Regions from separate parts of the Pontibacter kalidii genome, predicted to be linked through region 2. Evidence: riboswitches for the same ligand, from Rfam matches in the RefSeq annotation. Region 2 holds a riboswitch; each other region holds the start of a gene.
What was found. A riboswitch is a leader RNA that binds a small molecule or an ion and turns the genes downstream of it on or off. The one in region 2 is predicted to bind S-adenosylmethionine.
Positions count from the first base shown of each region.

Region 1 (10,803 bases), 1.6 Mb from region 2:
TCTTTCTCCAAATCTGAACATCACCCTTAACCAGCTAACACTACACCACCCCATGACCGAAACTAGCGCACTGCTGATCACCAACGAGGCCGTGGTGCTGGGCATTCTGCTCGTCATCCTGGCCGCTGTTTTCCATACCTCCTCCAGCACCAACCGGTTTTGGATGAAGTTTTACAAAGTGATTCCCTCACTGCTGCTGTGCTATTTCCTGCCGGCGCTGCTCAATACGTTCAACATCATCTCCGGCGACAGCTCGCAGTTATACTTTGTGGCATCGCGATTCTTCCTGCCCGCCTCGCTGATCCTGCTCACCATCAGCATTGACTTTAAGTCGCTGCGCATGCTGGGCAGCAAGGCCGTGATCATGTTCTTTGCCGGAACGCTGGGGATTATACTTGGCGGGCCGCTGGCCTTGTTCCTGGTAGGCTCCGTCTTCCCGGATGTGCTCTATACCGGCGACGATGAAGTATGGAAAGGCCTGTCTACGATAGCGGGCAGCTGGATTGGCGGCGGGGCGAACCAGGCGGCCATGCTGGAGGTATTCGGGGCGAGCAAGGAAGCCTTCGGACAAATGATCGCAGTGGACGTGCTGGTGGCGAACGTGTGGATGGGCTTCCTGCTGTACTGGTCGCAGAAGCCGGAGAAAATCGATAAGCTGCTCGGCGCCGACAGCCGCCCAATCAGGGAGCTGGAGGAGCGGCTGGAGGGGCTGCAGGCGGGCAAACACATGATGCCTACCATTACCTCTACAATGGTGATCCTTGGCGTGGCGTTCGGGTTTACCGGCCTTTCGCACTTCCTGGCCGATATCATTGCGCCCTACTTTGCCGAGAACTTCCCGGAACTGGAGACGTACTCCATCACCAGCGGCTTTTTCTGGCTCGTAATTGTTGCCACCACGGCAGGTTTGGCGCTCTCGTTCACCAAGGCCCGCAACCTGGAAGGCTACGGCGCCTCCCGCTTCGGTTCCATTTTCCTTTACTTCCTGGTGGCCACCATCGGCATGAGCATGGACCTGGGCGCTGTGCTGGACAACCCGAAACTGTTCCTGGTGGGCGCCTTCTGGATTACTTTTCACATCCTCATTATGCTGGTGGTGGCGCGTCTAATACGGGCACCGTTCTTTTATGTGGCGGTGGGCAGCCAGGCAAATATTGGCGGTGCGGCCTCGGCACCTATCGTGGCAGCGGCCTTTAACCGCTATCTGGCCCCGGTGGGCGTGCTGCTGGCCGTGTTGGGCTACGCAGTGGGTACATACGGCGCCTACATCTCCGGGCTGATCCTGCAGTACATCTGGAACCTGCTGGCGTAGAGAGTTTGGGAGTTAGAAAGTTTAGGAGTTAGAAAGTTTAGGAGTTAGAGAGTTAGAAGGTTAAAGTATAGCCTGGGTGCTTGACTCTATAAAGTATATAACCCAAGTTGCAGTATCTAATGCAGTGCAGGTGTAAACCCACCCCTAACCCCTCCAAGGTGGGGAAATCACCTGCTCTTTTGCAAAATTCCCCTCCTCTGGACTAGCCAAAACGCGAGTTTTGAGCTAGCGAGCGCAGCTCTCAGGGGTGGGTTAATCGCAAATCGATCTATAAAGTATAAGAGCACCGGCCCCGGTGGGAGAGTAGTGGTTCTCCTGCCGGGGCCGATGCTGTATAAAACAGGCTATTCCCGCTGCACTGTCTACAGCGAGTCTGGAGACTCGCCGCACACCCTGCATCACCGGCTGGATGCCGGCGCCAGCCTACAAGTACTTCTGGTACAGGTTGTAAAGTATGATCTTGTCTTTCTCCGTCAGCTCCATGTTCACCTCCTCCTGTACAAAGTGGAGCTTGAAGGCACGGATGGCGGCGGGCATGTCTCGGGTGTCGTAACCAATGATGCGGAGCGCCTCTTTGGGGTTAAAGTGCGGCGGAATGGTAGAGACGGAATCCAGGGGCTGCAGTACAAGCACGGGCGCTGTACCGGTGCTGTCGAGCACCGTAATCGGGGCGGCCGGCTGCAGGTACTGCTCCACTACGCCCTCATCGTACCACAGGCCGAAACCGTGCTCCGCCAGCCGCTTCCATGGGAACGTCTCGTTCGGGTCTACTTTTCGCACCGGGGCAATATCGGAGTGGCCGATGAAGTTCTCGGCAGGTATGTTGTGCTTTTCCTTCAGCATCGCCAAAACTTCCAGCAGGCTGTTGATCTGTGCTTCGGCAAAAGGCTCGGCTCCATTATTATCCAGCTCAATGCCGATGGAGGAGGAGTTAAGATCGGTGTTATTTCCCCAGCGGCTATTGCCCCCGTGCCAGGCGCGCAGGTTGTCGTTGAGCATGTGGTATACCTTGCCGTCGCGGCCGATCACGTAATGTGCGCTAACCTGCGTTTTTGGCATGGTAAAGGTCTTCAGCGTATGCTCCGTTGAGTTCTGGGCCGTGTGGTGGATCACGACATAGTTAGCCTTTCGCATGCTGAAGTTGGTAGTACCTACCCAGTGCTCGCCAAGTGGCAGCGTCGACTCCTTTGGGTTGATGGCGGGCACGGTGCGCAGCTGTTTCGTATAGGCTTTCAGCTGTTTCTTATGCGCACGGTTGGTGCTGGCGTAAGGGTTGGGGGAGCAACTGTAGAGGCTGGCGCTGGCCAGGAGCAGCGCGAAAAGGGCCGTAGAGGTGAATTTCATGTGAATTGTCAGGGATAGTGTGTTCTGAAGTATAAACTTGTGGGAAATTAACTTTAGATGCAAGTTCTAACACTGAACTATCAGGATTAGAAGTATAAACTTTAGGAGAACTTCCCCTCCGGGTTTGATTTTCTAGCCGTGCTGGCTTTACCTTTGCAGTATCTTTATGCAAGATTTATAAAGAAGAGGGGAGAGAGCAGGCTCAGCGAACCTCTAGCAACCACGGCCCCGGCCGTAAAGGTGCTAACACCTGCCCAATTTGGGACCTATAAATTTAACTTCATGCGCTTACTACAACAGCTTCCCGTTTTTATATCCCGTGTCTTTACCGCACTAGCAGCGCCTAAGCCTGCTTGTTGTTGTTATTGTTGTTGTTAAAGGCTATACTCCTCTACAACTGCCTTGGCGCAAACCGCAGGGGCTTCCACACTAACAAAGACATTAAGATTTCCATTTTAGGGGCGTAAGAAGCCAAAGTCGCCGTTAAGCATTTCGTGCCTGCTTCCCGCTCTATCGTTTACATGCAACATATTCAAAAAACTGGCGGTTGGGCCCTGGTGCCTTTCCTGGTGTTTGTGCTCACCTTTCTAGGCGCAGGCATTTTCTTAAACGATTTTTATGCCCTGCCTGCACCGGTGGCGGTGGTATTGGGCATCATCTCCGCCTTCTTTCTACTTCGGGGCTCCACAGAGGCCAAGGTAGCAGCGCTTATCAGGGGCTGCGGCGATTCCAAGATCATCACCATGTGCCTGATCTACCTGCTTGCCGGGGCTTTTGCCACGGTAACAAAGGCTGTGGGCGGTGTGGATGCTACCGTAAACCTGGGACTGAGCGTGCTGCCGGTACAGTACCTGGGCCTTGGCGTATTTCTGCTGGCGGCCTTCCTGTCAACGGCCACGGGAACATCGGTGGGGGCTATTGTGGCTCTAGCGCCTATCGCGGTGGGGCTCGCCGAGCAAAGTCAAACGTCTATGCCCTTGCTGCTGGGCGCGCTGTTGGGAGGCGCCATGTTTGGCGATAACCTCTCCTTTATTTCCGATACCACTATTGCCGCCACGCAAACACAGGGTTGCAGCATGCGCGACAAGTTTAGGGTAAACATCCTGATCGCTGGCCCTGCTGCCCTGGTTACGGTGGTGCTGTTGCTCCTCACAGGCTGGAACACGGCAGGAGCGGTGGAGGCGCAGCTCCCGGAACTGCAGGCGGCTAATTTCTGGCAGATCGTGCCTTACCTGTTGGTCATCGCCTTGGCTGTATCAGGCATAAATGTGTTTGTGGTCCTCATTCTGGGTACTTTGGCTTCCGGAGCTGTAGGGCTGTGGCAGGGCCAACTGGAGGTGCTGGCTTTTGGCAAAAGCGTCTACGAGGGCTTCACGGGTATGACCGAGATCTTCCTGCTCTCCATGCTCACGGGCGGGCTGGCCCGGATGGTCAGCGAGGCGGGCGGCATTGCCTTCCTGCTGAAAAAAGTTAGCAAGGCCGCCAGCGGGTTTCGCTCGGCACAGGTCGGCATCCTGTCGCTGGTAGGGGGCACGAACACGGCCATTGCCAATAACACGGTTTCTATCGTCGTGACGGGGCAGGTGGTGAAGGAGATCAGCCAGGAGTATAGTATAGATAAACGCAAAACCGCCGCGCTGCTCGATATTGCCTCCTGTGTGGTGCAGGGGCTGCTGCCTTATGGTGCCCAGATCCTGATGCTGGTCAGCTTTTCGAACGGGCAGCTGAACTTCCTGGACCTCTGGTCCTCGGCCTGGTACCTGTACTTGTTGCTGCTGTTCAGCCTGCTGGCCATCTATACGCCTTTCGTAGATAAGTACCTGCAAAAGCAGCCTGCGGCAGAGCAGGCTGTGGCGGTGTAAGTACAGGAGCTAAGTATCAGTACTCCATTTTAAAAAGTATAACGAAAACTAACGCTATCGAAAAATTTTTACTCTCACCTTTATACACGCCACTATTCTAACTTTACTAACCTAACCAAAAAAGGGAGACAAGCTTTGTCTCCCTTTTTTATATCAAACCGCGGGCCTTCAGCTCCAGGTATTTGTTAATCGTGTTCGCCGTCAGGTCTTTTGGCGGGGTGAGGATGGCGTGAATACCATGCAGTTGCAGCTCCTTCACGATCTGCCTTTTGTCGTGGCTGAACTTTTGGGCGATGGCTTTGGTGTATACTTCCTCGGTGCTGGTGGCGGGTTGGTGCAGCAGGCTGTGCAGCTCCGTGTTCTCGAAGAAGATCACCACCAGCAGGTGATTCTTAGCCAGCGCCCGCAGGTAGGGCAGCTGGCGCTGCGCGCCGTTCAGCGTCTCGAAGTTGGTGAAGAGCAGAAGCAGGCTGCGTTGTTTTATCGTATGGCGCACAGTGGCGTAAAGCCGCTCGAAGTCGGTTTCCTGGAACAGCGTTTTCTGGTTGTAGAGCAGCTCCAGGATACGGCGCAGCTGATCCGACTTGCGCTGTGCGGGCAAGATGTTGCTTATCTTGTTTGAGAAGGTGATGACTCCTGCTTTGTCCTGCTTTTTCATGGAGATGCTGGAGATGACCAGGGAGGCGTTGATGGCATAATCCAGCAAGGTTAGTCCCTCGAATGGCATCTGCATCGCGCGGCCCTTGTCGATGAGGCTGTACACCTGCTGCGACTTCTCGTCCTGGAAACTGTTGACCATCAGCTCTGCTCTGCGGGCCGAGGCTTTCCAGTTGATGGTGCGCTGGTCATCGCCGGCAACGTAATTCCTGATTTGCTCGAACTCGGTGCTCTGCCCAATACGACGGATCTTCTTGAGGCCCATTTCGTGCAGCCTGTTAGACACTGCCAGCAGCTCATACTGCTGCATCTCGATAAACGACGGGTATACCGGCACCTCCTGATTTTGGGCAAATTTGTAGCGGCGCTTTACCAGTTGCAGCACACTCATGGCAAACACGTTGATGGCGCCAAAGCTGTAGCTGCCGCGCTTGGTGGGCCGCAATATATAGTGGATGATGTGGGTGCGCCCGTGCGGTACGACCGCTCTGAACAAGCTGTCGCGCTTCTGAAACTGGAACGGCAGCTCATCGATCACCTCGGAATGCAGGGTAAAGTTATACTTGTTCTCCAGGTATAAGTAAACATCGTTGTCGCTGCCATTGGAGAGCTTCTCCTGCATGCTGCGGCTGGCGTATACGCCGGCCCGGTTGCTGTAGAGCAGGAGCAGGTCCAGCAGCGTGAGCAGCACCAGCACCGCCAGGGCCACCTTGGCAAGCACCAGCAGCACCGGCACAAAGAAGGCCAGCACGAACAGGCACGCCAGGGCAGCCAGGCTCTGATAGAGGCGGTTGGTAAAGTATAAACTACGGATAAATTGCACTAGCGCGGCACGTCAATTTTCTGAACGATCAGTTTAATCACCTCATCAGGGGTGATGCCTTCCATTTCGCGCTCAGGGGTGAGCAGGATGCGGTGGCGCAGCACTACTGGGGCCAGTTCCTGCACATCCTCCGGCGTCACGAAGCCACGGCCACGCAGGGCAGCCAGGGCTTTAGAGCTGTTGAGCAGGGCAATGGAGGCGCGCGGCGAGGCCCCTAAGTATAAAGACTTGTTCACCCTGGTCTCTGCCACGATCTGGGCGATGTACTCCAGCAGTTTTTTGTCCAGGTGCACGGCCTGCACCGCCTGGCGCAGCGCCAGCAACTGCTCCGCCGAGAGCACCGGCTGTACCTGGTCCAGCTCCTTCTTAAGCTGCGGGCCCTTGTGCTGCAGCTCCAGTATCTGCACTTCCTCCTCCAGGCTGGGGTAATCCACCAGCACCTTAAACATAAAGCGGTCTAGTTGCGCCTCGGGCAGGCGGTAGGTTCCTTCCTGCTCAATCGGGTTTTGGGTGGCCAACACCACAAAAGGGGCCTCCAGCGGGTAAACTCTGCCGTCATGGGTGATGTGCTGCTCCTCCATCACCTCGAACAGCGAGGCCTGTGTCTTGGCCGGTGCACGGTTTATCTCGTCTATCAGCACAATGTTGGCGAAGATGGGCCCCTGCTTGTACTCAAACGTGGCCGAGCCGGGGTGGAAAACCGAGGTTCCCAGCACATCCGAGGGCATCAGGTCCGGGGTGAACTGGATGCGGCTGAAGTCAACCTGCACGGTGCGGGCCAGCAGCTTTGCCGTCAGGGTTTTGGCAATGCCCGGCACCCCCTCTATCAGCACGTGGCCGTCGGCAAGCAGGGCTACCAACAGCAGCTCGATCAATTTCTCCTGACCGACTATGATCTGGCGGAGCTCCTGCTTTATACTTTCTGTGGCGCCGCGCAGGGCGCTGTAATCCGTCTTGTTTTCCTGTGTGGTGATGAGTATGTCTTCTTGCATAACTATACTTTATACTTTGCCCCCGGGGAGGTTTGTTTGTAGAAATCTTCTAAATGGGAGTTGAGCAGCAGCAGCGTTTGCGCACTGATGGCCTTGCTTTGAGCGATGGAGCGAATGAGCCCGAAAATATCGCTCACCAACGCAGCGTCGGCGCCTGACTTTGCCACTACCCGCTCGCGCAGCTCCTCGTCCAGTGTATGGGTGGTGAGGTGGAAGTGCCGGCGCAGGTACTCCAGGAAATAGGTTATCTTTTTCTCGGCGATGTTTTTGTGGTCGCCGTGGTTAAAGTATAAACTGCCGATCGTTTTTACGAAATCCAGGGTGGTGTTGCGCGGCGGCTCCAGCACCGGGATAATGCGTTGTGTGCGCTTGCTCTTAAACAGCAGGAACAGCACCATGCCCGCTAGCGCCACGTAATAGGCCCAGGTCAGCGGCTCGTGCCGCATCAGCACCCGTAGCACCGACTGGTCCTCCTCCCGGCCCTGGTTCTGGTATTCGTCCCATAGCACCGGTTGCACGGGCAGATGGGAGAGGGCGGTGGCGGCATAGTCGGGCTGCTGCAGGGTCAGGAGCTGGTAATTGGTGAAAGCCAGCGGTACCGAGCTGATATAGAAATGCCCCTCGCCGAAGGGCACCTTCATAAAGTTAAGCATCCCCGCCTTGTTTCGCCCCAGCGCCTCGTGCCCCACCTGCTTTTTTACCCGAATGTAGCGGCTGTTATTGTTGGGCGGAAACGTATACACCTGCTGCTCCGGCTGGCTGGTAAAATAAAAGCCCGTGGAGTCGGGGGAGGTGGTGTTCAGGTAAACAGTATCAAAGTATAACGTGTCCTCCAGGGCCTGGCTATACTCATCAGCTGCTATAAATACCTGGTTTCCCCGGTGCACGAAATCGAGCAGCAGGTTAGTATCCAGGCTGTCGGCGGCAAAGAATTTCTGGATGAACACATAGCTGCCGCTGAGGGTGGAGTCCTGCAGTTGGTTGTAAATCGGCTCGCGCACCTGCTCTACCCGCTGGCCGGGGAAGAGGCCCGGCAGCAACTCATAAAGTGCGTAGGTGCCGTAGGGGATCTTATCTTCCCTGGAAAAGGTCTGCGACCAGTCCACCGCCTTTGGCCGGAAATACTCCAGCAGCACCAGGGACCCGAAGAGCAGCAAAATTATCGCCATATACCTGCGGTAGCCTTTCATGCGTGCTGCTTTACAAGGTTATCGAACTGGTTAAACTCCGCCTGTGCGGAAGTATATACTTCATCGCCAAGGGCGGCACCGCCATACCACACGTACTCGAACATGCCCGTAAGCTGCTCAAACTCCTGGCGTATGGGTCCCGGTTTAATTTCGGAGATGTAGCTGCGGTTAGTTTTGCCTGCTTTCCACTCGATCAAGGTCCTGTCAGTTAGGAGCTTCAGGCTTTGCAGGTAGTGGAGCCGCACGGCCTTGCGGTAGTCGCGCTGCGCGGTGGCCTCGGCTATCAGGGCTTTCATGTCCATCTCATGGATATTTTCCTCGAGCACCTCATACGGCATGCTCATACTTACAGCCTTTCTGCCAAACAGGCCGCCCGTTTCCACGTTTTGCATTTTAATAATGATGAAAACGATCGCCGCCGCTAGGGCCAGGTAAAGCAGCACTTCCCAGAAGCCGCTCGCCTGTCCCTCGTAGAAGACATCCTGCAGCCACCGCTGCAGGCGGTGCTTGAGCCGCTCCCAGAAGGTGGCGCCCGTGTTTACCTCCTCGTAATACTGGAAATCCTCGGAAGCGCGCATGGCCTCCAGCTGTTCCGCGTCCAGCGGACGGACCATCACCGGCTGGCGCGCGGCCGGAATACTATCCTGCAACTGGGCATGCGCGATGGGGCCAGAACCGAGCAGCAGGCAAAGTATAAGTATAAAGGAGTGAAGGTACTTAAAACTCTCCCTCATTGGTGGTAAGGCTCTGGTTGTGGCCGCCGATTAACTCTACCTGCTCCATCAGGCCCAGGCCGTCTTTCTGCTCTACCAGGTTAAAGTACTGGAAGCCCAGCGCCAGCGTGGAGATGCAGTAGGTAAACGTGGTGAGCATGGTGGCAATCGTGTTGGAGGCGACCAGCAGTAACTCGCTTTCGGCCCCCGGCACCTGTAGCAGGCGCATCATCATAACTGCTCCCAGGGGCACGGCTGCCAGCCAGGCAATCATACTTTGAATGATACTGGCGATGAATATAAGGCCAAAAGTAGCCCACCAGTTTCCCTTGATCAGGTAAAAGCAACGTTCTATACTTTCTATAAAACCCGTCTCCTCGCGTACCATCACCACCAGGAAGAGGGAGAGCACCACCGCCAGGTAAATGCCCAGGCCCAGCAGGAAAAAGCTCAGAAAGCAGACCACCCCAATGGCAATACTGGAGTAAATGGCCTGGATCAGGTTTCGTTTGATATGCTCCCACACGGCAGCCGGTGTCACCTCCCCCTCTTCATCCATATAGGCTACCATGTACCCATACACCGTCAGGGCGACAATCACTAGGGCCATCACGGTGAAGAAGAGCGAAAACAGGTAATTGAGCGAGGTGACCTGGTTGAAGAAAGTATACTCGCCCATGGTGCTGTAAGGCCCCTCGCCGGTAAGCTGCTGGAACATGCGCGATTGGTGCATCCCCGAGAAAATACCGCCTATGAGTGCCACCGGCGACACATACAGCAGCATGGCCTTCGATAGTGGTTTAAAGTTTGTTTTCAGGAAGGCGAAGGTGGCATTCAGTTTTTCGCCGAAATCCCTTTCTTGCCTTAAGTTAATTTTCTGTGTTGCGTGTAGCATTGTTTCTGTGCAGTGAACGTGGGTAGAGTATAAAGTAGTAAAGTATAAAGGCGGCGGAAAAGAGGATGATGAACAAGCTCAGAGCCAGCGGCATGTCGGTGTGGCGCGTCACGAAGCCCTCCAGGAAACCTGCCGTGAGGAAGACCGGTACCAGCCCCACTACAATTTTGAGCCCCCTGCGGGCCCCCTGCTTAAAAGAGTGCAGGCGGGAGTGGGTCTTGGGGAAGAGAAGGCTGTTGCCCATCACAAAGCCGGCGCAGCCCGCAATCACAATGGCCGATATCTCCAGCGTGCCGTGTATCCAGATGGTGAGGAAGGAGGTAAAAAGCAGCCCCTGCTTGTAGAAGAAGTACTGAAAAGCCCCCAGCATCACCCCGTTCTGAAACAGCACCCAGAACGTGCCGACGGAAAAAAATACACCCAGCACAAAGGCCAGAAAGGAAACTTTGATGTTGTTAAAGGTGATGTAGAGGAACATCTCCGCCTCGCCGTGGCTTTTGTACACAGCCATTGGGTCGCCGTTCCGGATGTTCTCCAGGGTCATGTTCACGTAGCGGTCGCCCAGTATGAGTCGCACAAAGGTATCGTCCAGGGCGGCAGAGAGGGCGCCAATGCCGCAGGCTACCGCAAAGATCAAGAAGGCGTAACCCAGCTGGCGGTGGTGCTGCCGGAACAGGAAGGGCAACTCATACTTCCAGAAGCTGACGAAGCGGTTACTTTTCTCTTTTTTGTTTTTATAGATGGCCTGGTGCGTCTTGCCGGCCAGGGCGTTCAGGTAGGAGGTGGTGTCCGACGCAGGGTAGAAGGTGCGCGCGTAAGCCAGGTCATCGGTCAGTTCAATAAAGCTGTCGGCCAGTGAGTCGGGACCGGAGGCTTTCTGCTGCTCGTATGCTTTCCACTTCAGTTTGTTTTTTCGGATAAAGGCTGCTTCGCGCACGGGTACTGTGTTTTATACTCAACCAAATATATGTATATTGTGATGTAAAAAAAATGAAAGCAAACTTATTTTATTGAA
Region 1 covers NZ_CP111079.1:2,104,038-2,114,840, reverse strand. Annotated here, with positions in the region: gene OH144_RS09070 (DUF819 family protein) at 53-1,312, shown strand; gene OH144_RS09065 (N-acetylmuramoyl-L-alanine amidase) at 1,736-2,656, opposite strand; SAM riboswitch class I at 2,829-2,931, shown strand; gene OH144_RS09060 (Na+/H+ antiporter NhaC family protein) at 3,178-4,518, shown strand; gene OH144_RS09055 (DUF58 domain-containing protein) at 4,667-5,998, opposite strand; gene OH144_RS09050 (AAA family ATPase) at 5,998-6,990, opposite strand; gene OH144_RS09045 (DUF4350 domain-containing protein) at 6,993-8,159, opposite strand; gene OH144_RS09040 (DUF4129 domain-containing protein) at 8,177-8,914, opposite strand; gene OH144_RS09035 (hypothetical protein) at 8,898-9,788, opposite strand; gene OH144_RS09030 (stage II sporulation protein M) at 9,763-10,725, opposite strand.
Region 1: linked by a shared signal. The riboswitch ahead of OH144_RS09060 (Na+/H+ antiporter NhaC family protein) and the one ahead of OH144_RS02325 (O-acetylhomoserine aminocarboxypropyltransferase/cysteine synthase family protein) in region 2 are both predicted to bind S-adenosylmethionine.

Region 2 (10,803 bases):
ACCCGCACTACGATAAGCTATACCGCATTGTGCGCGACGGCTCCGGACTTACCGTGCTGGCCACCGCCCCGGAGGGCCGCCACTTCCGCATGCTCGAATGGACAGACCGCGGCAATAAGATTCTGGCGCAGACCATCGGGCAGAACATCAACCATTCCGAGATTTACATCATGGACTCCAACGGGGCAAACATGACGGTGCTGGTGGAGAACCTGCCGGGGCGCGTGGAGAGCCCCGCCTTCGCGATAGATGGCAAAAGTATACTTTATACCCACGATGCGGCTGGTTTCGAGAATACCGAGGGCCGGCAGTTGAATTCCCGCATCTACCGGAAGGAGCTGGGCACGAACCGGGTGACGGATTTATCCAGCGGAAAGCCCGCCGGCACAAACGACCTGTACCCGCGCTACTCACCAACCGGCGATAAGATTATTTTTGTGAATACGCCAAACGATGGTTTTGGCCCCTACGATATTTATGTGATGGATGCCAATGGCAGCAACCGCACCAGGATCTTCTCCAACGCCACCATGCCGGACTGGAAATAAGTATCATCTTAAACCACTCAAGAGCAAAGAGCCACGGTTCGTATCGTGGCTTTTTCTGTGTACGGCCAGAGCCGGAAGTATAAAAAGTTTACTTCATACTTATTATACTTGTTATACTTGTGCAGGCACAGAAAACCATACGACCAGGGTTGTTGTTTAGATGGATGGAAGTATAAAGTATAATTGCTGCGTAGTATGGCCAGAAAGCAGGCGGAACAAGTATGCGAGCTTTGCGGCAGAGAGGTGCTGAATTTGTCGCGGCACCACCTGGTGCCCCGCGAGGAAGGAGGCCGCTACGGCGCTACCGCCGAGCTTTGCCAGCCCTGCCATAGCACCCTGCACCTCACCTTTAGCAACCGCGAGCTGGCACAGATCTACAATTCCATACCCGCGCTGCAGCAGGCGGAGCCGCTGCAGAAGTACCTGAAGTGGGTGCGCGGCAAGCGTATCGAGAAAATAGCAAACCGCCGCGGCAAGCGCCGATAAGGTATATAGTCCGAGCAAGTGAAAAAGGCACTCTCGTGAGCACCTTTCCTGGGCGTCTGCCACTTATTTCTCTGTCCCTCTTAGCTTCAGGATCAGATCCATTTTAAAGTGATGCAGGCCGCTTTCGAGGCCTGCCGGGTAGCTGTGCGGGTTCAGATAGCGGCGTATGCTTTCGTGTAGCTGAGTAATTTCCTTTAAAGTATGGGCTTTTATACCTGGCAGGTCTGGCAACGTATAAACCAGCTTGCCCTGCCTGAAAATCGGCACCAGCAGGTCTTTGTGCTTTGCATCTTCCTCCACATTGCGGCGGCGGGTTAGGTCCAGCGGGTCCACGATCTGCGGGTGCTCTGGTAGCTGCTCCTGCTCGTTGTAGATCATGTCGGCCAGGTAACGCTCCTGGTTATAAAAGCGGCGCACTTGCAGGATGCCCGGGTTCGAGGTTTTCGCCAGCTGCTCCGATAGCTTGATCTTATACTCCCACTTGCCGTTTTTTATCGCGGCCAGTTTGTACACGCCACCCAGGGCAGGCTGATCATAAGCGGTGACCATTTTGGTGCCTATGCCCCACACATTTATTTTGGCGCCCTCCTGCTTCAGGTGCGTAATCAGGCGCTCATCCAGGTCGTTGCTGGCCACGATGCTAGCATCCTGAAATCCGGCAGCATCCAATAATTTCCGGGCTTCCTTGCTCAGGTACGTCAGGTCGCCGGAGTCGAGGCGGATGCCCCCGAAGAGAAAGCCCTTTGGCTGCAGTTTTTTGGCCACCGCGATGGCCTTTTTCACGCCCTCCACAGTATCGTAGGTATCCACCAGAAAAACAGAGTCCTTCGGGAATGCCTCGCCATACGCCTCAAAAGCATCCTCTTCTGTATCAAAGGCCTGCACCCAGCTGTGGGCGTGCGTACCTTTTACCGGGATGTTGAATAGCTGCCCCGCCAGCAGGTTGGAGGTGGCATCGGCGCCACCAATATAAGCTGCGCGTGCCGCAGAAAGCGAGCCGTCTATACCCTGTGCCCGACGCATGCCAAACTCTATTACGGTATCGCCTTTGGCGGCCTCTTTAATACGGGCGGCCTTGGTGGCAATTAGTGTTTGGAAATTGATGATGGTAAGCAGCGGCGTCTCAATGAGCTGTGCCTGTAGCAGGGGACCTTTTACGCGCACCAGCGGCTCGCTCGGGAACACCACTGTTCCTTCCGGAATGGCGTCTACATCGCAGGAGAACTCCATGCGGGCCAGGTAGTCGATGAATTCCTGCTCAAAAAGTGGCTGCCCCTGGCTGCCTTTCAGACTGCTGAGGTAGGCAAGGTCCTCCTCCGTGAATTTCAGCGCCTGCAGGTACTCCACCACATGCTCCAGTCCCGCCGCCACCGTATAGCCGCCGCCAAACGGGTGCTTCCGGAAGTATAAATGAAACACAGCCTCGCGCTCAGCCATGCCGTTTTTCCAGTAGCCGTAGGCCATTGTCAGCTGGTAGAGGTCGGTGAGGAGGGTGAGGGAGGTGCGATAGATTTCCTGAAGTGCCATGGGCCGTTTTTCTGTTGTTTGTGCCGAAATTTAAGAAGTATACCTGAGAAAAGCCGAAAAGGCTGCCGTTTGGGTATGTTTCGGCCTTGCGCTCAGTTCTATAAAATTATATTTGCGGTTTGATGCATGTATCTGCAACTTTATGGCATGCAGAAACGACAGTTTATACCTTTTTCGGAGGTTAAGGATAAGAAGGCTATCGTGGTGGACAGCACCCATGCCAATGGCTTCATGCTTTCGCACTGGAAGGGCGCCCCAACGCCTACGTCGGTGAAGGACGACACCAGCGCGGCCATAGTATTGAACGCCATGCGCCAGCAACTGCCTGAGCTGGACCTGCCTTACGTGACCGCCAACCACTTCGACATCGACGGATTTGTGGGGGTGTGGGCTTTGCTGAACCCGGAGCTGGCGCTGGAGAACGAGGAGCTGCTGCGGCAAATGGCTTTAATCGGCGATTTCCGGGAGCTGGACCTGAACCACCCGCTGGCCGGTGAGGCGCTGAAGCTGGTGTGCTGGCTGAATGCCAGGGAGCGGGAGCTGTTTTACAGGCCTTTTGAGGCGGATGAGATGGAGGAGAAGGAGGCGGCGCAGTGCGTGCAGAAGTTCCGCTATTTTCTGCGTGAGTTTACCCGTGTGCTGCAGGACCCGGACTGGGAAAAAGGCGCCTGGGAAGATGAGGTGGCCAGCGTGCTGCTGGGCTACCGCGATATGTACAAGCCGGAGACAAAGATCACGCGCCACCCCGAGATCGGCCTCATCATCATCGAGACCCCGCACCCGCTGCATTACTACGCCCTCTTCAGCCGCTCTCAGGGGTTTGACATGGTGCTTGCCTGCTACCAGGGCAATAAGTATGAACTGGAGTATAAGTATACCACCTGGGTGGATATTACCTCCCGGCCAACACTTCCGAGGCTAAGTATGGCCCCGCTGGCCGCACGCCTCAACGAACTTGAAACGTCCGGCCGCCGCTGGACGCATGATGCTGTGACCGAAACCGGCCCGCTCCTGCGCCTGGACGGTGATAAGCTTACCCGCTCCGAAACCTATGCCAATCCCACCGAACGCGAGATTTATACTTCGTCTATACCCGTGGAGCAGCTGAAGCAAGAGGTGGTGCAGTATTACGAGCAGGCTTACCTGGGCATCCAACCGAAGTATAACTGGACCTGGAAAGAGGTGAAGGAATTGAACAGGGGGAATTAAAACTAAATATTGGGCAACCGGAAGCCAAGGTGAACCTGCTTTTGCTCCTGTTGAAGTATAAGTTTATAGTTGCTGCCGTTGCGCGGGCAGGTCGCGACCTGTCCCTCCATCACCCCACCCCAGCCCTCCCCTAAGAACAGGGGAGGGAGCCTGTGACAGCTCTAGCTAATGTGTAAGTTTCGTAGCTGCTAATAGCATCAGCACAAGTATAAACCCACCCCTAAGCCCCTCCAAGGAGGGGAATTGCTCGTGAACGATTGTCATCCCCCTACCCCTTCAAAGGGGGACTTATACTTGTTCCATAGCAATGGCCGTGCCTATCGAACCTGTTCCCAGTCCTTGGGTTGAGCGCCTTGTGAGATCCGGTGCCCGCTAAGGGCATGTCGAGCGAAAGCGAGGCAAGGAGGTAACACAGCGCGATGCCCTTATCGAGGGCCCCTACCCCCAGGACGAGCCCTCTCGGGCTTGAGAGCAGAAAGCAGGAGGTGAAACAAGCTGGTTGTAAAGCCGTGGAGGAACAGCAGCTAGCAAGTATAACCTGTTTCAAATGGAAAGAAGCAGCGGCTAAAAGAAGTACAAGCGGACGCTTGCGCCAGAGAAGAATGAATTGTAGCCTACGCGGATCTGGAGATCCGCAGCAGAGGGGTTTCGGACAAGTATATCCGAAACAGCGAGAGAATAGCCAATGTATAACTCAAGTATAAGTATGGCTTTCCAAGCCAGTTGAGTCGGAGACTTAACACCATAATAAGACACACGTCTTCAGGTTTGCGCCAGAATGGGAAAGTATAAAAGCATTGCTCAGGTATAAAGTCCCGTTTGTCCAATCATCCTAACAATCCTGATTCAAATAAGAAAAAATTATGGCTCCTACTCGCCCGCTGGCAGACCGATTGTCGGACTAGGAAATGGGCAAGAGCAGAAGGCCCTCGCTGGTTTTTGGGGAAAGCCTAAAATAATGTGCCAGCACTACCTTCCTGCGGCTTAGCCGGGGCAGGGGTTTCACAATTTTCCTCGTTAAACACCTGGTCGATGGCTTTTTCGGCTTTGCGCAGTTTTTCCTTGCACAGCTTTATCAGCTGCGACGAGCGCTGTACTTTCTGCGTCAGTTCATCCACGTCTACGGCGTCGTTTTCGATGGCGCGTAAGATCTCCTCCAGTTCCTGCGTTGCCTCGCGGTAGGTCATGTTATTTAATTCCTTGTTCATCTGTATCAATGTTTACAACCATGCTGTGGAGCGTGCCGTCCTGCAGCTTCGTCTCCACCACATCGCCGTCTTTAACCTCTTTTATACTTTTAATGATCTTGCCGTTCAGAAGCGTGAGCGTGTAGCCGCGCAGCAGCAGCTTCTCGGGGTTGTTGGCCTCGATGCTCATCTCCAGCAGCTTTAGCCTGTGGTTCTCGCCCTGCAGTCTGCCTTTGGCGCTGTACTCCAGCTTGTCGCTATACTTGGTAAAGGTCAGTTGCCTTTGCTTCAGCTTGTCCTTGGCCTCGGTTTCCACGCAGTGCACCAGGTGGTTAAGCTCGTGCTCCTTCAGGTGCAGGTAACGCTGGCTTTTACCCTCCACGCATACCGAGAGCTCCTGCAGGTGCCGCTGCCGTTCGTGCAGCAGGTCTTTGGTGCCGGCGTTGAGGTCTTTGTCCAGGTCGCTTATAAGATGGCGCTGCGCCTCCAGGTATGCCTTCGGCTTCAGTAACAGCCCCCGCGACAGCGTTTCCAGTTTATCTTTGCTTTTCTGTAGCAGCTGCCTTGTGATGTTCTGGAAGCGCAAGCTTAGTCGTTCCAGCTTGTCGTCCGTCAGCTTCAGCTGTTGTGCTGCAAACATTCGGATGCTGTCAAACAGATCTTCCGCGTACTCCTCCGCCTCCCGGAACCTGTCTATCAGGAAACCGGCCACAGCAGTGGGAGTCTTCAGCCTTGTGTGAGCCACCAGGTCGGCAATACTTTCGTCGCGCTCGTGGCCTATGCCCGTGAGCACCGGAAGCGGTGCGTTACCAATGGCAGCCGCAATTTTGTAGTCGTCAAAACAGCTCAGATCTGTCTGGGAGCCACCGCCCCTGATCAGCACGATGGCATCAAACTGGTCGCTTCGCTTTGCTATCTGTACGAATGCCTGCGCCACCGAGGCCGGTGCCTCATTGCCCTGCACTGTGGCCGGGAAAAGCGTGGCCTCAAAAGTATAGCCGTAGCCGTTGTTCTCCAACTGGTGTATAAAATCCTGGAAACCGGCTGCCGTGGCTGATGAAATGATAGCCAGCCGCTGCGGTACCGGCGGCAGTTCCAACTCCTTGTTCGCCTCCAGCAACCCTTCAGCCTCCAGGCGCTTCAGCGTTTCGAGGCGCTGGCGGGCTAGGTCGCCAATGGTATAGTTGGGGTCTATGCTGGTGATGTCGAGGCTGAGGCCGTAGAGCTCGTGGAACCGCACCGTTGCCTGCAGCAGCACCTTGAGCCCCGCCTTCAGTGGTTGCCCGGTTTTCTCCTCGAAGTAGCGCGCCAGCATCTGGTAACGCGACCCCCAGATGGTTGCCCGTGCCTGGGCCAGCATCTGCCGTGCGTCGTCGCCTTTGTCCACCAGAGTCAAGTAGCAGTGGCCTTTGCGGCGGTCCACGTTTACCTGGGCTACCTCCGCCACCACCCAATAGCTGTCCGGGAAAGCCACCTCCAGTTCCTCGCGTATCTGCTGGTGCAGCTCATACAGCGAGAGCGGGGCCTGCTCCTCATACACTACCGTCTGGCGAAAAAAGATCTGGGACATGGTTCAACAACGTTACAATCTCCTGCACAACCGGCAGAGCGCCGGCTCCTGTGCCTCGAAGATAGGATTTTTTGGCTAAAATAATTAGTAAGGTGGCGGAGAAAAAGTTTTTGCTTGTCTGAATCAGGATTTGTGGGATTGTAGGATGGACAGGATTTTCTACAAACCAGTTCCAACCACCCCTGCCCCTCCTTAACTAAGGAGGGGAGCCTGAAATTGTTGTGGCTCAAGTATAAGTTTCATAGTTGCTGGCATAGAGCGAACAGGTCGCGACCTGTCCCTACAAGAGTGAATCCACCCCTAGCCCCTCCCAGGAGGGGAGTTCACCCCACCCCAGCCCTCCCCTAAAAACAGGGGAGGGAGTTATACTTGCCACTATACTTAATTGTCATCTCGAATGAAATGAGAGATCTATCTGCAATTCTAAACAGATCTCTCACTACGTTCGAGATGACAGATAGCGGTGGCTATCGGAAACTGATCCCAGTCTTTCCGTTGAGCGCCTTGTAGATTTCCGGTGCCGAAGGCATTGCGACTTTAGGAGCAAAGGAAATGTACACAGCGCGATGCGGGAAGACGAGGCCTCCCGGCCTTGAGGGAGTCAAAGTGTACTATAAAACAAGTAGGTTGTAAAGCCGTGGATGAACAGTAGCTAGTTAGGATATCCTGTTTCAGGTTACGGGAAGCAGGGGCTAAGAAAAGGCAAAAGCGGACGCTTTCGCCAGTGAAAGTATAGCAGCAAGTATAAACTGAAGTATAAGAATATAGCCCAAGTATAAAGTATGGCTTTTCAAGCCAGTCGAGGCATAGACGCGACACATTGGTAGGGCGCAAGTCTTTAGACTTGCGCCAGATAGAGAGGAAATTGTAGGCTTGTATACCAGGCTGAAACGCGATGGTTCTGGCATAGAAATCCAAAGATCTTAAACTTGATTTTAAAAAAACATCAAAAACATTTGGCATTTTAAAAAGTCGCGCCGTATACTTGCAACATCAAGTCAATACTCCCTTTGCGGATATTGGTTTATAAAGAAGCGTGGAGAGACAGGCTCTGTGAAACGCTAGCAACCTAACGATCGGTGTTAAGGTGCTAATTCCTGAGTTCGGCAGGGTGCCGGACGAATATAAATTGATACGGTCATGAACAAGGGAATCAATTCAACGCAACACGTATTACTAGTATCGCCGACAGCCAAAGCACTGTCGCAAGTCTGCATTTTAGCTCCTGCTAAGGCTTTCGTCATGCGCATGCCCATGTGCGCCATGCACGACTGTTGTTGCTGTTAACCAAGGTATAAAGTTCCTGTTTTCATACATGGCTTAGTGGCAGATCCCGCATCTGCTGCTACAGCCTACTTATACCTCTACAGCATTCCTGTCTTTACTCAAATCATACCTTTTCTTTTTAACGATATAAAATCTACATAGCCATGTCTAAATCATTGCACTTCGAAACGCTACAGTTGCACGCCGGCCAGGAAATAGATCCCACCACACAGTCACGCGCAGTGCCTATCTACCAGACCACCTCTTACGCCTTTAAAAACGCGGAGCACGGGGCTAATCTGTTTGCCCTGAAGGAATTCGGTAACATTTATACCCGCATTCAGAACCCAACCACCGATGTGTTCGAGAAGCGCATTGCGGCTCTGGAGGGAGGAGTGGCGGCTGTGGCCGTGGCCTCGGGGCAGGCGGCGCAGTTCCTGGCGCTCACCAACATCCTGGAGGCCGGGGATAACTTTGTAACGTCCAGCTTCCTGTATGGCGGTAGCTATAACCAGTTCAAGGTATCGTTCAAGCGCCTGGGCATTGAGGCCAGGTTTGCCGGAAACGATGACGTGTCGAGCTTCGAGAAGCTGATCGATGAAAAGACAAAGGCAATTTATACAGAGACCATTGGCAATCCGCGCTTTAACATTCCGGACTTTGAGGCCCTTGCCGCCCTGGCTCGCAAGTATGATATTCCGCTGATTGTGGATAACACCTTCGGGGCCGGTGGTTACCTGTTTCGCCCGCTGGAGCACGGCGCCAATGTGGTGGTGGAGTCTGCTACGAAGTGGATCGGCGGCCACGGCACCAGCATTGGCGGCGTGATTGTGGACGGGGGTAACTTTAACTGGGGCAACGGCAAATTCCCGCAGTTCTCCGAGCCATCGGAAGGTTACCATGGGCTGAACTTCTGGGAGGTGTTTGGCGAAAACGGCCCGTTCGGAAACATCGCCTTCGCCATTCGTACCCGTGTGGAAGGCCTTCGGGATTTCGGTCCGGCACTGAGTCCTTTTAACTCGTTCCTGCTGCTGCAGGGGCTGGAAACGCTTTCGCTAAGGCTGGAGAGAACCGTGCAGAACGCGCAGGCGCTGGCCGAGTGGCTGGAGCAGCACGAGTTGGTAGAGAGCGTGAACTACCCTGGCCTACAGAGCAGCCCCTACCACGAACTGGCTAAAAAATACCTGAAGCGCGGCTTTGGCGGGGTGCTTTCCTTTAAGCTGAAAGGTGACAAGCAGCAGGCGGAGACATTTGTCAACAGCCTGGAACTGGTGAGTCACCTGGCTAACGTGGGCGACGCCAAAACGCTGATCATCCACCCGGCCTCCACCACACACCAACAGTTGAGCGATGCCGAGCAACTAAGCGCAGGCGTAGATCCAACCCTGCTACGCATATCCGCCGGCATAGAGCACATAGACGACATAAAAGCAGATTTCGAACAGGCCTTCTCCAAAGTATTGGAGGCAGCGCCCGCTATAGCCTAAGTATAATAATGCCAACACAGCACGTTTTTCATCACCAACAAGAGTTTCAGCTGGAGTCCGGGGCTACGTTGCCGGGCTTCCAGCTGGCTTATACTACTTACGGCGCGCTGAACCAGCAGCGCAGCAATGTGGTATGGGTGTGCCATGCCCTTACCGGCAGCGCCGATTTTACCGACTGGTGGTGCGACCTCTTCGGGGAAGGCAAGCTCTACGACCCGCGCGAATGGTTTGTCGTGTGCGCCAACACCATGGGCGGTTGCTACGGCTCCACAGGGCCACTCTCGGTAAACCCAAAAACGCTGCAGCCATACTTCCAGACTTTTCCGCAGCTCACCAACCGCGACATTGTGCGCGCCTTCGATCTGCTGCGGCAGGAGCTGGGGTTGGAGCGGGTGCATACGTTGCTGGGTGGCTCGCTGGGCGGGCAGCAGGCGCTGGAGTGGGTGCTGCAGAAACCTGCTGTGTTTGAGCGGCTGGTGCACGTGGCCAGTAATGCGCGGCACTCCCCTTGGGGCATCGCCTTTAACGAAAGCCAGCGCATGGCCATCCGCCAGGACCCCACCTGGGGCACCAGCACAAAGGAGGCAGGACAGGAAGGGCTAAAAACGGCCCGCGCTATCGCCATGCTGTCTTACCGCCACTACAACACCTACAACGAAGCGCAGCAGGAGCCGGGGCATAGCATTACCGACAACTTTCGCGCTTCCAGCTACCAGGTATACCAGGGCGAGAAGCTGGCACAGCGGTTCAATGCTTATACTTACTGGCTGCTCTCCAAGGCCATGGACTCGCACAACGTGGGCCGCGACAGAGGGGGTGTGGAGCGTGCACTGGCACAGGTAAAGGCCCGGAGCCTGTTTGTGGGTGTGGATACCGACCTGCTGTTTCCGGTAGAGGAGCAGTATTTCCTGCATGCCCAGGTGTCGGATTCCTCCTTTCACCTTATCCGCTCCAACTATGGCCACGATGGCTTTCTGGTGGAGGTGGACCAGCTGACGGAGGCTATCCGTCAATTTTATCAAAATGAAAAAGTAACAGAAGAAGAAGAATTCAACTATGAAAAGCAAGAGCGGTAAACGAATCGGGATATTTGGCTTTGGCTGCGTGGGCCAGGGGCTGCATGACGTGCTGCAGGACAACCCACACCTGGATGTGGCCAAAATCTGCGTGCGCGACAAGGAGAAGCTGCGCACCCTGCCCAAGCATCATTTTACCTATGACGCGCAGGAGCTGCTGCAGGACGAAAGTATAGATCTGTTTGCCGAGCTGATCAGCGACCCGGAGGAGGCGCTGCTGATAGTGCGCCAGGCGCTGGAGGCGGGTAAAACCATCGTGTCGGCCAACAAGAAGATGATTTCGGAGAACCTGCCGGAACTGGTGGCACTGCAGGAGGAGTTTGGCGGCACTTTGCTCTACGAGGCGGCTGTGTGCGGCAGCATTCCAATCCTGCGGACGCTGGAGGCATACTATGGCAACGAGCCGCTGCAGGAGGTAAGCGGTATCTTGAACGGTTCATCCAACTA
Region 2 covers NZ_CP111079.1:536,884-547,686, forward strand. Annotated here, with positions in the region: gene OH144_RS02295 (carboxypeptidase-like regulatory domain-containing protein) at 1-548, shown strand, start outside; gene OH144_RS02300 (HNH endonuclease family protein) at 744-1,034, shown strand; gene OH144_RS02305 (nicotinate phosphoribosyltransferase) at 1,098-2,561, opposite strand; gene OH144_RS02310 (DUF6687 family protein) at 2,709-3,770, shown strand; gene xseB (exodeoxyribonuclease VII small subunit) at 4,721-4,978, opposite strand; gene xseA (exodeoxyribonuclease VII large subunit) at 4,959-6,527, opposite strand; SAM riboswitch class I at 7,549-7,658, shown strand; gene OH144_RS02325 (O-acetylhomoserine aminocarboxypropyltransferase/cysteine synthase family protein) at 7,958-9,280, shown strand; gene metX (homoserine O-acetyltransferase MetX) at 9,289-10,356, shown strand; gene OH144_RS02335 (homoserine dehydrogenase) at 10,337-10,803, shown strand, end outside.

Region 3 (10,803 bases), 1.4 Mb from region 2:
TCATGGTGTTGGAGAACGACTTGCTCGTAACCTTGTGCAGGTTAGAGATGGCCACCCGTGCCGCCAGCACGGCGTAATCCGGGTGTTTGGTGGTAAGCGAGGCAGCTGTCTCGGCAGCCAGGTTGTCCAGTTCCACGGTGGTCACGCCATCGTAAATACCGTCAATCACCTTTTTGGCCACCTCAATCGGCGACACATAGTCCATGTGCAAACCATAGCACAACTTCTCGATGCGTGCGGTAATCTTGTCGAATTTGACGGACTCGCGTCGGCCGTCTCGTTTAACTACTAACATAGCGTATACAATTAGCGGGTGTCAAGGGCCCGGGTGGTTAATGAAATAAACAGGTGTATGTAATAAGCCGCTGCCATTCCGGCAGTCGGGTATACTTTAATATAGCTATACAATCAGCCCATACGCAGATATAAGTATAAGCCGTTGCAGTACAAGTGATTATGCTTAAAGCCAAATGCTTTTGCTGTAGCGCAGGGGTGAGATGCCCTGCGGGCGGCGATGATGCCGGCTGTTGTCCCGGAGCGGCTTGCGGTCGCCTCTGTTGCTGCTACTGCCGTCCGGTACCTTGGTAATAAGAGTAAGTCCAGGAGGGGGAAGGGATGTGCTTCCCTCCTGGCCCTTGAACTTACAAAGGAAAATCTAATCTTAAAAGTCTTCGTCCAGGCTGAACATCTTTTTATCCTTATCGCCCAGCACACCGGCCTTCTGGTACTCGCCCACGCGCTTCTCGAAGAAGTTTGTCTTACCCTGCAGCGAGATCATCTCCATAAAGTCAAACGGGTTAGTAGAGCCGTAAATCTTCTTATAGCCCAGCTCGCCCAGCAGGCGGTCGGCCACAAACTCAATGTACTGGCTCATCAGCTTGGCGTTCATGCCGATCAGGTCCACAGGCAGCGCGTCGGTCACGAACTCCTGCTCTATGGTTACCGCATCTTTTATAATCTCGTGCACGCGCTCCTCCGGCAGTTTGTTCACCAGCATACGGTACAGCAGGCAGGCGAAATCGCAGTGCAGGCCTTCGTCTCTGGAGATGAGCTCGTTGGAGAAGGTAAGGCCTGGCATCAGGCCGCGCTTCTTCATCCAGAAGATAGAGCAGAAGGAACCTGAGAAGAAAATGCCCTCCACAGCCGCGAAAGCGATCAGACGCTCGGTAAAGTTCTCGCTTTCAATCCAGCGTAGCGCCCACTCGCCTTTCTTTTTCACGGCAGGCACGGTCTCCAGGGCGTTGAACAGGAAGTCTTTCTCCGACTGCTTCTTTACATAGGTATCTATAAGGAGCGAATAAGTTTCGGCGTGAATGTTCTCCATCATGATCTGAAAGCCATAGAAGCAGCGCGCCTCCGGGATCTGCACCTCGTTCATGAAGTTCACAGCCAAGTTCTCGTTCACGATGCCGTCTGAAGCAGCGAAGAAGGCCAGCACATGGCTGATGAAGTGGCGCTCGCCATCGTTCAGGTTCTCCCAGTCCTTCAGGTCCTGGCCCAGATCAATTTCCTCGGCTGTCCAGAAACTGGCTTCTGCCTTTTTATACATCTGCCATACCTCATCATGCTGTATCGGGAACAGTACAAAGCGGTTTGGGTTTTCTTGCAGTATTGGCTCCATAATCTTTTAAAATAAGCGTTTTATTGGTTGAAGGGGTAAGCTGATTAGCTTAGAAAACACCCCGTTTAAGTTTTGGTTCGGGTAGATGTCTGAATGCCATCCACCAATATCCTGACTTCAAATATATAGAAATGAACTCGATTTCCGGGGCGAAAGTTGTTCAATTTATGCACATGCCCCTACAGTTGAATCTGGGCCGATTTTAGCTGCAACTAACATGGTTATCCACATCTTGATTTACATATATATAATGTGCTAAATATTGTAATAAGTCTGTTTGCTAGTGGCTTAATTCAATGTGGGTGCTTTTTGGAGGCTGCAGCTGTGTAGACAAGGTGTAGGAAATGTGCATCAAGTGCGCCAGTTTATACATCTAAATGAAGTATAGCCAATGGAGCTAAAGTGTAGGTGCTGGCCTTTGTGGAAAAACGGCAGAGGAAAGTGATTTGTTAACTTGCTGTTGCAAAACCGCTTATGCGATTTATCGACAAAAATTAAAAACGCCTATGTGGATATGCACATACTTTTCCACATATGTGTATAGGTAAAGTATAGGCGGCGAACAATTTGTTATACAAGCCGTTGCAAATATCGAAACGAAGCCGTACTTTTGCGGACTAAATCTTTTTAAACATACATTGAAGCTGATGTACGCAATTGTAGAAATCGCAGGTCAACAGACCAAAGTAGAGAGCGGTAAGTTCATCTACGCTAACAAGCTTTCCGGCAATGAAGGTGACGCCGTTGAGTTCGCCAATGTTCTTCTAACTGATGACAACGGTACTATTACTGTTGGCGCTCCTTTCGTGGATGGTATCAAAGTAACTGGTAAGATCCTGGGTGAGGTAAGAGCTGACAAAGTGCTTATCTTTAAGAAGAAGAGAAGAAAAGGGTATAAGAAGTCGAGAGGTCATCGTCAGAACTATACCAAAGTTCTTATCGAAAGCATTGGTTAAGCAGTAAGAGGAAATTAATCGTAGAACCTTTTGGGCTGGCTTGGCTAACCCAACTAAATAGTAAAAGAAAATGGCACACAAAAAAGGAGCTGGTAGTTCTAATAACGGCCGCGAATCGCATTCTAAACGACTGGGTGTTAAGATTTACGGAGGCCAGGACATTATCGCAGGTAACATCATCGTAAGACAAAGAGGTACTTCGCACCACCCAGGCAAAAACGTGGGTATTGGCAGAGACCATACTTTGTTCGCCTTGGTTGACGGCGTGGTAGAGTTCAGAAAGAGCGTGAAAAACCGTTCTTACGTTTCTGTAGTACCTAAGGTAGAAGCAGAAGCTTAATTTAAGCTAAGCTGATAGCAAAAAGAGGGATGCCCGGCAGGTGTCCCTCTTTTTTTAGGAAGTATTTCAGGAATACGTAACCAACCACCATGGCGGGCGTACATATAAGCAGGGATTGGATTTGCGATTAAACGAAAAAGATCCTGAAGGAAAAGGACACGAAAGTGTCCTTTTCTGTTTTTATACCCTCTCCTGCTTGCTTCGGGCCCTTCGCTACAATTTAAGGGCAACTAATTTCCTTTTTCCACGGATATACCTTTACTTTGTTATTCTTATCAAGAAAGACTGAGGGATAGGGCCCGATGACGTCTTAGCAACCATGTATAAAGCTTGGTGCTAACTCCCTCCTGGTGCATCAGTAGCCAGGGAAGATAAGATTGATCCTGTCTCTCTTCAGGTGTCCTTCTTGATAAGTTGTGTAAATGACGAACGAGAAGAAAGACACCGGCCATGACCAAAACACATCCGATTTATACTTTGCTGCGGGAACGCGTGCTTGTGCTTGACGGCGCGATGGGCACCATGATCCAGCGTTACCAGCTCACGGAAGCCGACTTCCGCGGCGAACGCTTTAAAGCCCATCCCTCCGATCTGAAGGGCAACAACGACCTGCTTTCCATCACGCGGCCGGACATCATCCGAGCCATCCATACCGAATACCTGCAGGCCGGTGCCGACATCATCGAGACCAACACCTTCAGCTCTACCAGCATTGCCATGGCCGATTACCACCTGGAGCACCTGGTGTACGAGCTCAACTATGCGTCGGCAAAGGTTGCACGTGAGGCAGCAGATGAGGTGGAGGCGAAAGATCCTGCGCATAAACGTTTCGTGGCGGGCGCCATTGGGCCAACCAACCGCACTGCTTCACTCTCGCCGGATGTGAACAACCCTGGCTACCGCGCCATTACCTTCGATCAGTTAGTAGAAGCATACTATGAGCAGGTGCGTGGTTTGGTGGATGGTGGCTCTGATCTGCTGCTGGTAGAAACCGTGTTTGATACGTTGAACTGTAAGGCGGCTCTTTTTGCCATCCAGCAGTTCGTAAACGATGGCGGCAAAGAACTGCCGATCATGATATCCGGCACCATTACCGACGCCAGTGGTCGTACATTGTCCGGGCAAACCGTAGAGGCTTTCTGGCACTCGATCTCGCACGCGCCCATCCTGAGCGTAGGCTTTAACTGTGCCCTGGGAGCCCGTCAGCTGAAGACCCACATCCAGGAGCTCTCCCGCATTTCAGACTGTTACATCAGTGCTTACCCGAACGCCGGTTTGCCGAACGCCTTTGGCGGCTACGACGAAACAGCCGAGCAAATGGGGGCCATTGTAGAGGAATACCTGAAAGAGGGGCTGGTGAACATACTTGGTGGTTGTTGCGGCACGACGCCCGTGCACACCAAGGTCATTGCAGACTTAGTGCAGAAGTATAAACCGCACGTTCCCACGCCGGTCGCTCCTCTCCCTCGCTACAGCGGCCTCGAGCCCCTTACCATCACTCCTGAAAGCCTTTTTGTGAATGTCGGCGAGCGCACCAACGTGACCGGCTCCAAGATGTTTGCCCGCCTGATCGTAAACGGGCAGTTTGAAGAAGCTTTGGCCGTAGCCCGGCAGCAGGTAGAGGGCGGTGCGCAGATCATTGACGTAAATATGGACGAGGGCATGCTCGACTCGGAGCAGGCCATGACCAATTTCCTCAACCTGATCGCCTCCGAACCCGACATCGCCAAGCTGCCGATCATGATCGACTCCTCGAAGTGGAGCGTGATTGAGGCCGGGCTGAAGTGTGTGCAGGGCAAATCCATCGTTAACTCCATCTCGCTGAAAGAAGGTGAAGAAGCCTTTAAGAAACTGGCCCGCAAGGTGCGTCAGTACGGTGCCGCCGTGGTGGTGATGGCCTTCGACGAACAAGGCCAGGCCGATACGCTGGAGCGCCGGAAAGAAATCTGCGAGCGCTCTTACCGCATTCTGGTAGACGAAGTAGGCTTTCCGCCGCAGGACATCATTTTCGACCCGAACATCCTGGCCATTGCCACGGGCATCGAAGAGCATAACAACTATGCAGTCGATTACATTGAAGTAGTAAAATGGATCAAGGCCAACCTCCCACATGCGCTGGTAAGCGGCGGCGTGAGCAACCTGTCTTTCTCCTTTAGAGGCAATGACCTGGTACGTGAGGCGATGCACACCGTGTTTTTATACTATGCCGTGCAGGCTGGTATGGACATGGGCATTGTGAACGCCGGCATGCTGGGCGTGTACAGCGAAATTCCGACGGAGCTGCGCGACCTGATAGAAGATGTGATCTTTAACCGGCACCCGGAGGCAACCGAAAAGCTCGTGACCTATGCCGAAACGATAAAAGGCAAGGGCAAAACAGCCTCCGCTGCTGATACTTCCTGGCGCGAAACTCCGGTAGAAGAGCGCCTGAAACACGCCCTGGTACGCGGTATTGTTGATTACATTGAAGATGACACGGAGGAGGCGCGCCAAAAAGCTGTAAAAACGCTGGATGTGATCGAAGGGCCGCTGATGGCCGGTATGTCGGTGGTGGGGGACCTGTTTGGTGCCGGTAAGATGTTTCTGCCGCAGGTGGTGAAGAGCGCCCGCGTGATGAAAAAGTCCGTGGCCTACCTGCTGCCCTTTATGGAAAAGGAAAAGCTGGCGTCCGATACCTCCAAATCAACCGCAGGTACGATCCTGATGGCGACCGTGAAAGGCGACGTGCACGACATCGGTAAAAACATTGTGGGCGTGGTGCTGGCCTGTAACAACTACGAGGTGATCGATCTGGGTGTGATGGTGCAGCTAGACAAGATCCTGGCAGAAGCTGAAGCCCATAAAGTAGACATCATTGGCCTGAGCGGCCTGATCACGCCCTCGCTGGACGAGATGGTGTATGTGGCGCAGGAAATGGAACGCCGCGGCATGAAAATTCCGCTCCTGATTGGCGGCGCTACCACGTCGCGGGTGCATACGGCCGTGAAGATTGCGCCGCAGTACAGCGGGCCGGTGGTGCACGTGCACGACGCTTCGCGTAGCGTAACCGTGGTCAGCAGCCTGCTCAGCAGCGAGCGCGATAGCTATATCGCAGAGATTAAGGCGGAGTATCAGAAAGTGAGAGAAGACCATTTGGGCCGCACCAAAGACCGCGCCTTTGCCAGTATAGAAGAAGCCCGCGCCAACAAGTATAAAGTTGACTGGGACACAACGCAGCCAGTAAAACCGAGCTTTATCGGCAACAAGACATACACCAATTTTCCACTTTCGGAGATCGTGCCCTACATCGACTGGACGCCATTCTTCCATACCTGGGAGCTTAAGCGCCAGTACCCGAAAATTCTGAACGATCCGGAGTTAGGTACCGAAGCAACCAAACTGTTTAACGATGCCCAGCAAATGCTGCAGGAGATCGTGGATAAGCAGTTGCTGGAAGCGCGCGCGGTGGTAGGCTTTTATCCGGCCAACGTGGAGGCGGATGATACCATCGAAGTATACGCTGACGATTCACGTGGAAATGTGCTGACGGAGTTCCACACCCTGCGGCAGCAAGGTAAGAAAGGTGCGAATGTGCCGAACCTGGCTTTTTCGGATTTCATAGCACCTAAAGAAACCGGCGTAGCGGATTACATCGGAGGCTTTGTGGTGTCGGCAGGCTTTGGCATCGAGAAACTGCTGGAGCAGTATGAGGCCGAGCACGACGACTATAAGTCCATTATGGTAAAGGCCCTGGCCGACAGATTAGCCGAAGCCTTTGCTGAGTTGATGCACCTGAAAGTACGCAGAGAGCTTTGGGGCTACGCACCGGAAGAGAGCCTGACCAACGAGGACCTGATCAAGGAAAGCTATAAAGGCATTCGTCCTGCACCAGGTTATCCGGGCTGCCCGGACCATACTGAAAAGATCACGCTTTTTAACCTGCTGGATGCCGACAGAACATCAGGTGTTATACTGACCGAGAACCTGGCTATGTACCCGGCTGCTTCGGTGAGCGGTTTATACTTCTCGCATCCGGAATCCCGTTACTTTGGCTTGGGCAAAATTGGCGAAGACCAGGTAGCAGATATTGCGCAGCGCAAAGGTATGGCCAAAGAAGAGCTGGAACGCTGGCTCTCGCCGAACCTGAACTACGAGCCAAAGCCGGTAGCACAGCAGGCGGTGTAGTCTTCGAACCACCCCTACCCCTCCTTAACGAAGGAGGGGAGCTTGTACTTACTGCTGGCTGCTCTTCGGGATTACAAATCCCGAAGCACCTAACATGAGGATTTGCAATCCGACTTTGCTCTTAGCCGCAGCACAACAGATGGCAATATGTATAATCGGATTACAAATCCTGATCATACCATACTTCCGGATTGCAAATCCGAAAGAGCAGAGAGGGAGCCTGATGTTACTGCCGCTCCTGTCATCTTAATAGCATTACTTTACCTTTTTGTCATCCTGAAAGGATCTTGGTGGAAGGAAAATTAACAGCGGCTTCGAAGTATAAACCTACACAGCAGTACAGTAATTCCCCTCCTTGGAGGGGCGCAGGGGTGGGAGAAGCGGATACGGATAACCTCGGGCAGGACAAGTTCCGGATTAGGAAATCTAGAACAACGGATGATCAAAGAAGCATTACTTATAAGCTCCCCGCCTTAGCCAAGGAGGGGGTGGACTCGGTAAAACCAACAACAAAATAGTTATCAGTTTAATCGTCAATATAACTTGAAAGTAACAGACCACTTTAAAAACGCCAACGGCAAAACGCTTTTCACCTTTGAGATACTTCCTCCGCTGAAAGGCGAGAACATGCGGACTTTGTTCAGCCACATCGACCCGTTGATGGAGTTTAAGCCGCCGTTTATTGATGTGACCTACCACCGCGAAGAGTATGTATACAAGCAGCGCGAGAACGGGTTGCTGGAGAAAATTACCACGCGTAAGCGCCCGGGCACGGTAGGTATTTGCGCCGCCATTCAGAACAACTACAAAGTGGACACCGTGCCGCATCTGATCTGCGGGGGCTTTAACAAAGAAGAAACCGAGAACGCGCTCATCGATCTTCATTTTCTGGGGATAGATAATGTGTTGGTGTTGCGTGGCGATTGTGTGAAGAGCGAGCAGCGTTTTGTGCCGGAGCCGGGCGGACACCATTATGCAACGGAGCTGATCGAGCAGGTGGTGGCGATGAACAATGGCTGCTACCTCGATGACGAGCAGGTGAGCAACAGCTGCACCAGTTTCTGTATCGGCGTGGCGGGCTATCCGGAAAAGCATTTTGAGGCGCCGAACATAAAATCGGACCTGCGCTGGCTGAAGAAGAAGGTGGAACTGGGAGCCGAATACGTTGTCACGCAGATGTTTTTTGATAACCAGAAGTACTTCGACTTCGTGAACCGCTGCCGCGAGGAAGGCATCAATGTGCCTATCATCCCGGGCCTGAAGCCGATGACGACCAAATCGCAGCTTAGCTTACTGCCGAGCTTATTTCACATCGAAATCCCCTGTGATCTGGCCGATGCCATCGAGACCTGTCCGGACAACAAAGCGGCGGCTCAGGTGGGTGTGGAGTGGGCTATTCAGCAATCAAAAGAGCTGATGGAATTCGGCGTGCCCTGCCTGCACTACTATTCCATGGGCAAATCAGGATCGGTCAGGAAGGTGGCCGAGGCGCTGTTTTAAAGAGAATACCTATTACACACTACCTATACTTTAACTACCTTAGGCTGGAGCTACAACTCCAGCCTTAATTTTACCCTGTCGGTGCACTGGAGGCCGTTCTCAAAGATTGGCTGCGGATAGTTTCGCAGGAAATAACCTTTGTCTATACTTTCAATAGTAAAACCACAACGCTTATAAAGCGCTAATGCCGGTAGTGTGCTGTTGCCGGTGCAAACAAAGAGCCGCTTTATACTTTGCTGACGTGCCAAATCTATTGCATATGCTACAAGTTGCCGGCCTATCCCTTTTCCCTGCCAATCTTCTTCAACGGCAACATTCATGATCTCAGCAGTAGAGTTATCTTGTAGTTGAAATACCAGGGCGCCCACTATCTCTGTAGCATGTTCGGCAACAAAAGTATGGCTCTGATGCAGGTAGGAAAATATGATTTCCTCGCTTGGGTCGGCAAGCAGAAGCAGTTGCATCGGTGGGGGCTCATCAGGGGCTAAGGCACGAATTTTAAACTGTAGCATTTATACTTGCTCCGGCTTAAAAATTTCCGCGATCATACAGCGCACGCTGCCGCCACCGCACTGCTCGATTACGTGTATCGGGAAGTATAGCAGGTAGTCGTTGTGCTTTTTGAGTCTGGCCAGCTGATTTCCTGAAAGCGAAGTATAAGCCGCCTCAGACATGACAAGTATACGTTGGTTCTGCTTGTTGCGCAGCTGCAGCATGTTGCCGGCAAAATGGTGGTGGGTTTGGCTGGCGGTAAGCTCGATGATCTCTTTTCCGGTACCTTCCAACTGCTGGCGCAGCCGCTCTCTGTCCCCGGCAGCTACCACATCCATCCCTACTACGGCAAAGGTATCGCCCACGCAAAGCATGACGTTGGTATGGTAGATAAGCTCACCGGTAGGTCCGTAGGCGCGAAACGTAACCGGTTTATACTTTAACGTATCGCAAAACGCTTGCAGCGGCCCGGCTTCTGTTCGGGGAGATAAGGCAGCATAAGCGATTCGGTTTTCTCTGTCGAGGACCATACTTCCGGTTCCCTCCAGAAATGCTGGCCGGGGCAGGTCTTCGAAATACTCCAGCTTTACGTGCTCGCGGTAGCCATACTTCTGCGTGAGTAAATCAATCACATCCTGCCGGCGCTCGCCACGTCGGTTTGCGGGAGCCATGGGGTAGGTCACCAGCTGGCCGTTCTGGTGCGTCGAGAACCAGTTGTTGGGGAAGATGGCATCAGGCGTGCAGGAATTCTCCACATCCCGTACCACGATTACCTCCACACCGTTTTCCTGCAGTTGCCGCACCATCTGCCTGAACTCCTCCAGCGCCTTGGTCTGTACTTCTGCCGGCGTTAGTCCCTCGGCCTGTTTCTGGAATTTATTCGTTTCGGCGGCATCCGGATTGTAACAGAAATTGGTCGGCTCAATCATCAGAATGGTGTCGGTGGTCTGCTTCCTGCTTGCCATAGCCTACAACTCCGGAAAAACTGGCGACAAAGTATAAAGTACAGGCTTACTCGGGCTGGCGTCGAGTTGCAGGCTGGCAATCTGCAGGTTCAGCAAGTATAAACCATCGGCAATGTGGTCCGGAACATAGATCAGCTCGGTAATGGTGGCGCCGCAGCGGATGTTTTTAGGATATTGCCAGAACGCGTGGTGGCACAGCAGCTTGCCTTCGTCCATTTCGCGGTCTACGGATGGTAGGTCCAGGAGCAGGTGCTGTACGCCTTTTTCTGCCAAATACTGCCCGATGGTATGCTCCAGGTAAGGCGGATTAGTGCCGGAATAGTGGCGCGTAAGTTTAAGATCAGTGTTTGGCAAGGTGCGAAGTATAAGGGCCTCGGATTTTATACTTTGCAGCTGTGCTTTCACGTCCTCCAGCAGCACCACCTCATCGCCGTTTTCCAGTTTCTGCGGCTGCACGGTTATCAATTGCGCCACAAATAAGAAGCGTTTGAGGCAGTTGTGGATAGTGGCGTTCTCATCAGCGGAGATGTGGCCGTAGCACTCGGTGTGGGTGCCGTTGCCATGGGGCGTCAGGTGCACGCGTTTGTAGTTGGTGCTGCCGCCTGCTGCCACCGATCCCACAAAACTCCCTACCCGGATCACATCAAACTGAACCGGCTCGGCCCAGAAGCACTCCGGCTGCAGCTCCCCGTTGTGCAGCGGCATTGAGATATCCAGCGGCTGCAGCGGGTTAAACGTATACGTTTGGTCGAGGTAGGTGATGGT
Region 3 covers NZ_CP111079.1:4,125,710-4,136,512, reverse strand. Annotated here, with positions in the region: gene OH144_RS17305 (ribonucleoside-diphosphate reductase subunit alpha) at 1-295, opposite strand, end outside; gene OH144_RS17300 (ribonucleoside-diphosphate reductase small subunit) at 662-1,621, opposite strand; gene rplU (50S ribosomal protein L21) at 2,269-2,577, shown strand; gene rpmA (50S ribosomal protein L27) at 2,648-2,917, shown strand; SAM riboswitch class I at 3,187-3,295, shown strand; gene metH (methionine synthase) at 3,368-7,081, shown strand; gene metF (methylenetetrahydrofolate reductase [NAD(P)H]) at 7,625-8,581, shown strand; gene OH144_RS17275 (GNAT family N-acetyltransferase) at 8,632-9,093, opposite strand; gene ctlX (citrulline utilization hydrolase CtlX) at 9,094-10,038, opposite strand; gene OH144_RS17265 (cyclase family protein) at 10,042-10,803, opposite strand, start outside.
Region 3: linked by a shared signal. The riboswitch ahead of metH (methionine synthase) and the one ahead of OH144_RS02325 (O-acetylhomoserine aminocarboxypropyltransferase/cysteine synthase family protein) in region 2 are both predicted to bind S-adenosylmethionine.